Regions from separate parts of the Vreelandella sp. DA03-1M genome, predicted to be linked through region 2. Evidence: riboswitches for the same ligand, from Rfam matches in the RefSeq annotation. Region 2 holds a riboswitch; each other region holds the start of a gene.
What was found. A riboswitch is a leader RNA that binds a small molecule or an ion and turns the genes downstream of it on or off. The one in region 2 is predicted to bind thiamine pyrophosphate.
Positions count from the first base shown of each region.

Region 1 (3,277 bases), 1.0 Mb from region 2:
AAGCCGATAGGCTGGGCGTGGTCCTGTTTGCTCACTGTTGCAAACACGGGCCCAATGCCAACGTAATCAATTAACGCCATGGGCGCCGCTTGGAGCTGAGCGAGGGTATTGATCGACAGGCCAATAATCGCCTGTTCACCTAGCGCTCGGCGTGCTTCCTGAACAGCGGCATCGCTCTGACCGACATGCAGGCCATCTGCCTGACTCTCTAGCGCTACCTGTAAACGGTCGTTAATGATGAGCGGCACCCCGGTGCCTGCCAGCAGTGCTTTTAGCCGCTTGGCCTGAGTAACCATCTGTTCATCGCTGGCATGCTTATCGCGTAGCTGCACGATGGTCACACCACCTCTTACCGCTGCTTCAACCGTCTGCTCTAGGCCATAATCGTCGCAAAGCGCAGTGTCGGTCACCAAATAAAGCGATAGATTAAACGGCATGGAGTGACTCCAACTGGGTATGAGCAGTGAGATCGTCAGGGGTCAGTTGATAAAGCGCATCCAGCAGAGCGACTTGGAAACTGCCTGGGCCCTGAGCAGTACTGCCCGCCCGCTCGCCAGCGACGGCAAAGCAGCCTAGCGCAGCGGCAGTGGCTTCCAGCGGGGCTTCACGGTTGGCCGCTACAAAGGCGGTGACCAGCGCGCTAAGGCCGCAGCCTAGCGTTGTAACCTTGGGCATTAAAGGGTGGCCACCGTGAATATGGTAATGCCGTGTGCCATTCGTCACCCAGTCGCTTTCACCGGTCATCGCGACAATGCAGCTATGTTGTTGCGCCAGCGCTATCGCTGCGTCGATGGCTTGGCCGGCGGCAGCTGTCGAGTCCACACCGCGGCCTTGGTTGGCTAACCCATTGAGCGCCAGAATTTCAGAGGCATTGCCACGAATCACACTAGGCTTTAACGCGAGTAACCGTGTGCACAGCGATTGACGATAGCGGGTCGCGCCAACGGCGACAGGATCTAATACCCAGGGAATCGAGTGCTGGCTGGCGGTGGCCGCTGCGGTCAACATCGCGTCCGCCCAGTGGGCAGAGATGGTACCAATGTTGATCGACAGCCCGGCAGAAATAGCGGTGAACTCTGCCACTTCCTCTGGAGCATGCAGCATTGCGGGTGACGCGCCCGTGGCTAGCAACAGGTTGGCCGTGCTGTTCATGGCGACATAATTGGTCATGCAATGGACTAACGGTGTCACTGCGCGCAGCGTTGCAAGGTAATCGCCAAGCGGAGGTAGGGTCATAGCATCCTCCCGGCGGGGAGGTGGTAAGCGGTACCATGACTCCCTACGCCGGTGTTATCCGGTTCAGGTTCAAAGGGTGCGTCTCAGCCCAACCGTAACGGAGGGCGCCCCTGTCGAGCGCTTACTATCCTTGCCTGGAGTAGCCCTGTAAACCCCTGGATACAGACGATGGCAATCTAACGAAACGAAATACGCGTGCCGTAGGTGAGCATCTCGTCAGGCGTTATGGCTTTCCCCTCTATCCCAATCATTTCGTCACCGCACTGGTCAGCGAAGGTCAGCACGCCGTGGGTCAAGCCAAGTTGGCCTAAGGTATCGCGGATTTCACCCGTGCCGAGAAAAGTACTGACGTGCCCTTTGTTATCACTGAGGTCAGACACGCCGTTAGCGTGATGAAAGCGCACTCTGTAAATCCCATCCATCGACTCCACTTCAACAATGGGCGAAAAGCCGTTGTGAAGCGCATTGGAAAGTTGCTTGAGGGTTAAGTGATCACCCAGCGTCATATCAATCGCAGTCATAAAAACCTCCTGAAGGACGCCCTCAATCAGGGGCATCGATCATGTGGCGGGAACTTCTTTTGTAAATCTTATGGATAATAAGTGTAGGGTTTTTGTTTAGGATTGCTAGTGCGCTTACCGGTGCCCCGATACGACACTGCCTACGTGCTTGTAAGGGCTAGCATTCTGGCAATAAAGCCCCCATGGTAAGCGGTATGTGAGGCTCAATAGAGTCAATGAACAGTATTAGCGACAGGAGAGCGTGATGAGTTTTCAAGGTGAGCAGCATCCTGGTGTCGTCGATACACCGCCTCAAACCCAAGGATTCCGTTTAAACCACACCATGCTGCGGGTCAAAGACCCCGAGCGGGCGCTGGCGTTCTACTCAAAAGTGTTTGGCATGCAGGTACTGCGGCGGCTGGATTTCGAGGAGATGCAGTTCTCGCTCTACTTTTTAGCCAACGTGGAGCCGAGCGACAGCGTGCCGGAAGAGACTGACGCGCGTACCGTATGGACGTTTAGCCAGAAGGGGCTGTTGGAATTGACCCACAACTGGGGGACTGAAAACCAGGAAGATTTCGCCTATCACGATGGCAATGCCGAGCCCCAGGGCTTTGGGCACATCTGCTTTAACGTGCCGGATTTGGCAGCGGCACAGGCATGGTTTGACGAGCACGACGTCACCTTCGTAAAACGCGCTGATCAGGGCAAAATGAAGGATGTTATCTTCGTTAAGGACCCGGATGGCTACTGGATCGAAGTAATTCAGGCAGACCTGATGGCGGGTAAAAGCGACGCATGAGGCACGCCAATGGCTGAACTACTGTTCCGGCTGCGCCACGTTACCGACGAAGAGGCCATGGAAGTGCGTGACCTGTTGGCCGACCATGGCTTTGATACCTATGAAACCCAGGCGGGCTTTTTCCGCCTGGGGGTCGATGCTATCTGGCTACGTAATCCACATCAGCATGATGCGGCTATCGCCGCGCTAGACGCCTATCAGGCGGAGCGCCTTGACCGCGTCCAGCGTGAGCATCAAGCAGCGGTTGAGCGGGGCGACGCGGAAACATTGTGGCATCGCTTGGCCGCTCACCCGCTGCAGGTGGTGCTGGTGCTGTTAGCCGTGGGGCTTATTGCGGCTCTTACGCTGCTGCCGTTTCTGGGCTTATCACGAAGCTAAGCACTAAGCTATGCGGGCGGCAGATGACCGCGTTTGAGGTACATCATCACGCCATTTTCACCGGCGGTGAGTGCAGGGGCTGCGCCGCTGGGGTAGCGACACCAGGTGCCCGCCGTGTAGCTATGCTCGCTATCGCTTAGGCTGCCTTCAAGAATCAAAAACTCCAGGCCGCCCAGCAGCGTGGGGTAAGTGATGGAGGTGCCCGCCGACCACCGTTCCAGGCTGGTGCGCTCCTGCTTGTAGGTGTGCAGCATCTTGTAGGCAATGCGCGGGCGACGATCCGGCTGCCAGGGAAGCCGATGCGCAGGTACCGCCAGCTGGAGCGTGTCGTTGGGGTCAAACTGGTGCAGTTTGACAAAAA
Region 1 covers NZ_CM146798.1:168,815-172,091, forward strand. Annotated here, with positions in the region: gene thiE (thiamine phosphate synthase) at 1-437, opposite strand, end outside; gene thiM (hydroxyethylthiazole kinase) at 427-1,236, opposite strand; TPP riboswitch at 1,260-1,358, opposite strand; gene ACXUPB_RS00820 (hypothetical protein) at 1,413-1,757, opposite strand; gene gloA (lactoylglutathione lyase) at 2,002-2,538, shown strand; gene ACXUPB_RS00830 (DUF6164 family protein) at 2,548-2,916, shown strand; gene ACXUPB_RS00835 (cupin domain-containing protein) at 2,925-3,277, opposite strand, start outside.
Region 1: another riboswitch for thiamine pyrophosphate. It lies ahead of thiM (hydroxyethylthiazole kinase); the one in region 2 lies ahead of tenA (thiaminase II).

Region 2 (3,277 bases):
CTCATCCGGCAAGCTGGCACCAAAGCTTTGGCCGGGGTGCTGATGGCCCAGTATCCGCTCTACCTCAGCGGTACCTAACGTTTGGCGACGCTGGTTTTCCCGTAGCGCGATAAACTCCATTTCCGGGGTAATAATCCCTTGGCGGGCGTAGTGCAGTTGAGTCACGTTCTTGCCTGCTTTAGCCCGGCGTGGTGTGCGGGTTAAATCAAAGCGCAGCTGGGCAAGCGTCGGGTCGTTGGCGCGACGGTTACCGTAATCAGACGTGGGGCCTGATAGGAATTCGGTGTCGTTGCGCTCTTCAATCCAAGCGCGGCGCAGGGCGGGCAGGCCCTGACGTAGATCAATCAGAGCATCGGGGTCGGTATAGGGGCCGGAGGTGTCGTACACCAGCAGCGGCGGGTTCTCTTCGTCAATGCTGCTGGTTTTGGTGGGCGAGAGGGTGATTTCCCGAAACGGTACGCGAATATCTGGCCGCGAGCCTTCCACGTACACCTTGCGCGAAGCGGGCAGCGGCGCAATGGCGGCGGCATCGACCTGGGCGGTTTCGGCTAGAAAATGGCTCGTTTTGCTCATGGATTGGTTCCTTTTAGTTGTTAGTAATTAATGAGAGAGGTCTTCGTCTATCAGCTCTAGGCCCATCTGCCAGAAGTCGATTTCCAGGCGGGTGGCATCGCGGAATATCTTGGCAAGCTCTTTAAAGCGGGCGGGGGTCACATCGGCAAGGCGGGCGTTGAGCCATTCAAGCTCCGCCTGCATGGCAGCCTGAAACTCCTCGCCTTCGTACATGGCAATCCAGGCATCAAAGGGGTTTTGTTTACCGCGCAGCGTGGAAGGCTGGGCGTTTAGCCAATTGGCGATTTCGCCATAGCCCACTAGGCAAGGGGCTAATGCCACATGCAAATCGAGCAGGTCGCCACGGTTGCCGGTATCTAATACATAGCGGGTGTAGGCCAGCGTCGCTCTGGCTTCGGGAAGCTCCGCCAGTTCTTGCTCGGAAATCCCCCACTCCTGACAAAAGCCCACATGCAGGCCCAGCTCCACGTCCACAATGGCTTTCAAGCCTTCATGGGCTTGGCGCAGATCCGCCAGGGTGGGGCTTTTATAGGCGGCCAGCGCGTAGGCGCGGGCGAAGTGGATCAAAAACAGGTAATCCTGTTTCAGGTAGTGGCGAAACGACGCCTCAGGCAGCGTGGCATTGCCCAACTGACGCACAAAATCGTGCTCAATATAGGCGCGCCAATCTTGCTGGCAGGCGGTGGTGAGATCGGTAAAGCGGTAGCCCATGATGCCTCCGGTAGTAATGATCCGGAGGGCAGGCGAAAAAGATCGAGGAAATGGCACGGAAAGGTGGCGTAAAGGAGCGCCGCGGCCATCGCTTGATCCCTACGCCGGTACCCGCGCCGCAACTCATGTGAGCAGCAGCGCATTAGCCGGATCAGGTTCAGCGGGACCAGCGCTCGGCAGCAAAAATGCTAGCCCTGCGCCATCTCAGCCGGATTTCACCGGCACCCCGTCAAGCTGTTCGTTAGCGGAGTCTAGGCTGCGGATGGGGGAGATGCAAGGGGGCATGATTGGAGATAAAAAATCGTGCAAGCTGCGACTTTTGGTTAAGCGGCCAAAATTGGCTTTGCTATAAAGGGAGTCTATGGGTAGAGTCAAATTGGTGGCTGCAAACCCCCAGTTAATGTGCCGTCGCGTTTATTGAAGCTGTGTGGCTAAGTATATTTAGCATGCATCTCTAGCTGCCTATATTCGCTTGAGTGTATTAATAGGTGAAAATTATTTTTTATAAGAGCTATTTTAATGAAGATAGAAGCAAGCGATAAAGAAGTTCAAGAAGTTTTTTCTTCTGGTTATTTCAAAATACCTAGATTCCAACGCCCCTATTCATGGGGTAAAGATGAAGTGGATAATTTTTGGTCTGATATTATTGGCGATAAGAGTGATAGTTACTTTATTGGGTCAATGGTTGTTTATCAGGCAAGTAAGCCATACTTTGGTATTGTTGATGGACAGCAGCGACTAACAACTATAACAATAGTTTTATCAGTAATTAGAGATGCATTTTTAAAGTTAGGCGAAGAAAATCTTGCAAAGGGTGTTCATAAGTTTATTGAAACCCCCAATAATGACTATGTGAATGAGTTTGTACTTAACGCAGAAACTTCATTTCCATATTTACAGAACCATATTCAGTCATTTGATGAATCAAGCTCTGATATCAAGATAGATTGTGAAGTTGGTGTGGAAGAATCAAATTTAAAGTTTGCCTATGAGCTTTTAACGCAAAAGCTAGGGCAACTTATACCCTTGCATCAAACGGCTGGCTCTCAGATTGAGTTTTTTGCACATACTGATCCTGTTCTTAAGTTAAAAGAGCTAAGAGATAAGTTTTTATCGCTTAAGTTGGTTTTTATCCAATTAGATAACGAGGATGATGCTTATTTGATTTTTGAAACACTTAATGCTCGCGGTCGAGACTTAAAAACCTCTGATCTTGTGAAAAATTTAGTGTTGAAAACTATTAAAAATACTCATTCAACACTTGATAGCCCGAAAGAAGCATGGAATCGCTTAGTAAAACGCTTTGATGATATTTCTGATAGTAGTGTTATTGATACATTCTTATTGCACTACTGGATTTCTAAGCATGAGTATACGACAGATAAAAAACTGTTTTCTCTCATTAAACGTTATATAAATAAGGACTTGGGTAACGCAAGGGTTTTGCTAAAAGACTTGAGTGAGCATGCTGTAAGTTACTCGAAGATGCTTAGCCCAGAGAGCTCTGGTTGGGGAAAAGAACAATATGAAGTCCAGCAATCATTGACTGCCTTAAATGGTTTTAAAGTTAAGCAGCAATCGTCTTTTGTATTGTCCTTGCTCGTAGCCTATTCAAATGGAAAAGTATCACTTAAGCAGCTTAAAACAACTCTGAAGAGAATTGAGCATTTTCACTTTGTTTTTAATGCCATTACTCAGCAAAGATCTTCAGGGAGTATAGCGACGATGTACTCACAACATTCTATTGATTTGTCAAAAGCTCACGACAATGATTCTGTGCAAAAAGTTTTATCAAGTATAACAAGAAAGCTAAAAGAAAAGCTTCCGTCATATAGTGAGTTTGAGGTCAAGTTTTTAGAGTTGAACTATCTATCAAATAGAACTAAGTATAAAAGCATCATTAAGTACTCACTTTGTAAGCTTTTAGGTAACCAGTTGAGTGGTTTAGATATTCATCATGGAAACCTGACAGTTGAACACCTAATCCCTGAGT
Region 2 covers NZ_CM146798.1:1,169,902-1,173,178, forward strand. Annotated here, with positions in the region: gene thiC (phosphomethylpyrimidine synthase ThiC) at 1-573, opposite strand, end outside; gene tenA (thiaminase II) at 601-1,284, opposite strand; TPP riboswitch at 1,364-1,523, opposite strand; gene ACXUPB_RS05400 (DUF262 domain-containing protein) at 1,804-3,277, shown strand, end outside.

Region 3 (3,277 bases), 2.0 Mb from region 2:
CAAGCCCATTGGAGGTGCACAGCGGAATACCTGCATAAAAGCGAACCCCATCCGAAGCGGCCACATAAGGATTTTGCGCAAAGCGAGGGTCCTTGCGTGCATCTTCAACAATTAACGGCTCTGAGGCCATCACTGTATAAGCGCAAAAAGCCACATCTCGCGTTGTCTCGCGGGTTTCCACGCCCACGCGCGACTTAATCCACTGACGCTCGGCATCAATCAACGTGATCGTTGAGATAGGCACATTCAGTAACTGGGTAACCAGCCTGGTGACGCGGTCAAACGCTGGTTCATCCGGGGTATCTAATAGTTCAAGCTCATAAAGAGCGGCTAACCGCGCCTCTTCATTAAGTGCTATGGGGTAGCTCATTGTAATGTCACCCCTTTAGGTAGGTGTAGTTCTACCAGCATATCGCGACCAGCACTTTCCTGCTTACTGCCTATGGTTTTTACTCATACTCGCGAGCAACACACTCACCAGCGTTGAGGCGACTAGCGCGCCGACAAACGGCCCCAACGTAGGAATACTGCCCGGAAAACTGGCAGCTACCACTCCCGCGATGAGGCTGCCCTGACTGAACCACCCTGGAATAATGGCACCCAGCAACCCTGCAATGCCTCCCGCAATAGCCGCAAAAGGGGTCATTCGTTGCCACAGACCTAGCAGCACAGGCACCACAATGGCGGCACACAGTAAGTCAGCAATCAGGAACAGCCGCAGTACCGACAACCCCTGCAAAGCAATCACTACCACCGGTATCATCAATGCAATCGTGACCCAGCGGGCAGCGGCGATGGAAACACCCCGCTGTTCGCTGCGCGACACCACCAGGGAAGCGATACCATTTTGTAACGTATCAACACTGGAGGCTACCAAAGTGACTGCCAGCACTAAAGCGGGGAGTGTCAGCCAAGCTGGGGCCTCCGTTAGCAGCGCGAAAAACGGCATCGGCGGCTCGCCAAGGGGAACCCCACTCATTGACGCCAGCATGCCCAAACCACCAATGAGCATCACGACTAAGACGGTCATACCGCCGCCTAGCCAAGCGCCACGGCCCAGGCTTTGATCGTCCTTTGCCGCCCAAACGCGCTGCCAATACCCCTGATGGAAGAGGTTCGCTGCGGTGACGGCGATGACCAGCGTTAACGCAACGCTTAGCGCGCTGGCAACGGGGATTGAAGGCAGCGTTGCCTCGCTAGGCATTGTGGGTAGGCGCCATAACGTAACGCTACCTACCGCCAACAAAAGCGCTAGCAACAGCCATGCCTGCCATCGGTCCGTGGCAAGGCTGGCACGCAACCCGCCAACCGCCGTATACACCAGAGTGGTGAGGGCAACGCCAATAATCACCAGCGCGGGCGGCACATCTGACAATAGCGCGGTGATTGACCCAATGGCGGTGAGCTCCGCTGCCAGAAAGCAAGCCATATAGCCAACCGACACCAACGTTACCCAGCGCCGCACGCCTGGGCCATAGCACGCTTCTGCAAACTCTGCGATGCTGCGCCCTTCCGGCAATGCACGGCGAATTTTTGGGCCATAGAGTCCTAATACAATAAACGGCAGTGCCGACCCTAGCGCATAACCTGCTAATGCGAGGGGGCCAACAAAAGCGCCAATTTCGGGCGGGGCAAAGAGTATCCACGCCCCCATGCCAGAGGCAAGAAAGGAGAGACCCAGGGTTGAAGCTGTTTGTGAGTTACGAGCCGTGACATAGTCATCAACGGGTCCATCTACCCAGCGAGCCCGTAGGCCTAAAAAAGCAAAGCAGCACAGCGCCGCGCCAAGCACGGCTGACGTCAGGTATAGCATGTCGCACTTCCTCCGCCGGTACGAACCGGATCAGGTTCCAGGGTCTGCGCAGCGCGCATTCTCAGCCCTTGCAAGCAGGGCTCCCCTGGCGACAGTGAATGAAGACAGTATCGTCAACCAAAAACGCGTCTTAGTAAAGTTTCGCGTCTTAGTAAAATTTAAGGTGTGTTGGCAGCCTCCGCGCGAGGCACCCGCCCCATCAGATAGAACTCCTCATTGGGCGGCGTACCCGCCAGGGTGACCAGTCGATTCGACAAACCAAAAAACGCCGCGATGGCGCCTATATCCCAGCAGTCCTCTTGGCTAAAACCTTCTTGCCGCAGGCGCGTGCGCCACTTATCGGTCATTTCACCGACATCAATGGCACAATGCATGGCAAAGTCGAGCATGACTCGGTGGCGCTCACTAATCGGTGCCACGCGATGGTTGATGGCGACCTGATCCGCAAGCAGCGGGTCTTTGCTGTAGATGCGCACCAGTGCCCCATGCGCCACCACGCAATACAAGCAGCGATTGCGCGCACTGGTAGCGACCACAATCATCTCTTTCTCGGCTTTAGTGAGCGAGTCAGATTCACGCTCCATTAGCGCATCATGGTAGGCAAAGAAAGCACGAAACTCAGCAGGACGATGGGCCAACATTAAAAATACATTAGGCACAAACCCTGCCTTTTCCTGGACGGCCAAAATAGTATGGCGAATATCGTCGGGCAGATCATCTAACGTTTCTGGTACATTAAAACGGCTTAATGGAGCAGACATAATCACCTCTTTATTGTTCAGTTTAACCATCTCATTAAAACGACTTAGCCATAACGAAACAAAAGAACACATCTCCGGTCGTCTAAACGAACTGTTTCCTGCCCCCTACCAAGCGTTTGAAAATGGTACGGATGAGCGCCAACTACATATTCGGGTCATGCTGCATATGTTACTGGCCCGCCCAATGACGCGGGGCCAAATGACCTTGAGAGCCATTCATGGCTGGGAAAATGATTGCTGGAAGAAAGCATGCCGTTGTTTGATAACTTTTAAATCACGATATGTCGGTTCATCGGCTTGGCTTTAGCCTCACCTGCTATCAATTGACCCCGCTTAATGCGGGGCCAGCCTCAGGCATTGAATAGCGCTTCATTTAGCCAAGCGAAATCGTACTATTAATGCCACTGGAAACATTCTCTGGCTCAAACCAACGCGCTGTCACGGTTTTGGTTTGCGTCCAGAAGGCAATCGCCTGCTTACCATTAGGCCCTAAATCCCCCAGTTTTGAAGCCCGCGAGCCGGTGAAACTGAAGTAGGCAACCGGTACGGGGATGGGCACGTTAATACCAATCTGCCCCACATCAATATCGGTTTCAAAACGGCGAGCAATCCAACCAGAGTTAGTAAAGATAGAGGTGCCATTGCCGTTGGGGTTGGCGTTGATAAATTCGATCGCTTCATCGAGTGTTTCAACACTGACCAC
Region 3 covers NZ_CM146798.1:3,192,516-3,195,792, forward strand. Annotated here, with positions in the region: gene ACXUPB_RS15050 (sensor domain-containing diguanylate cyclase) at 1-370, opposite strand, end outside; gene ACXUPB_RS15055 (SLC5/6 family protein) at 434-1,813, opposite strand; TPP riboswitch at 1,803-1,910, opposite strand; gene ACXUPB_RS15060 (peroxidase-related enzyme) at 1,972-2,574, opposite strand; partial or broken gene ACXUPB_RS15065 (hypothetical protein) at 2,603-2,806, shown strand; gene ACXUPB_RS15070 (CoA-acylating methylmalonate-semialdehyde dehydrogenase) at 2,948-3,277, opposite strand, start outside.
Region 3: another riboswitch for thiamine pyrophosphate. It lies ahead of ACXUPB_RS15055 (SLC5/6 family protein); the one in region 2 lies ahead of tenA (thiaminase II).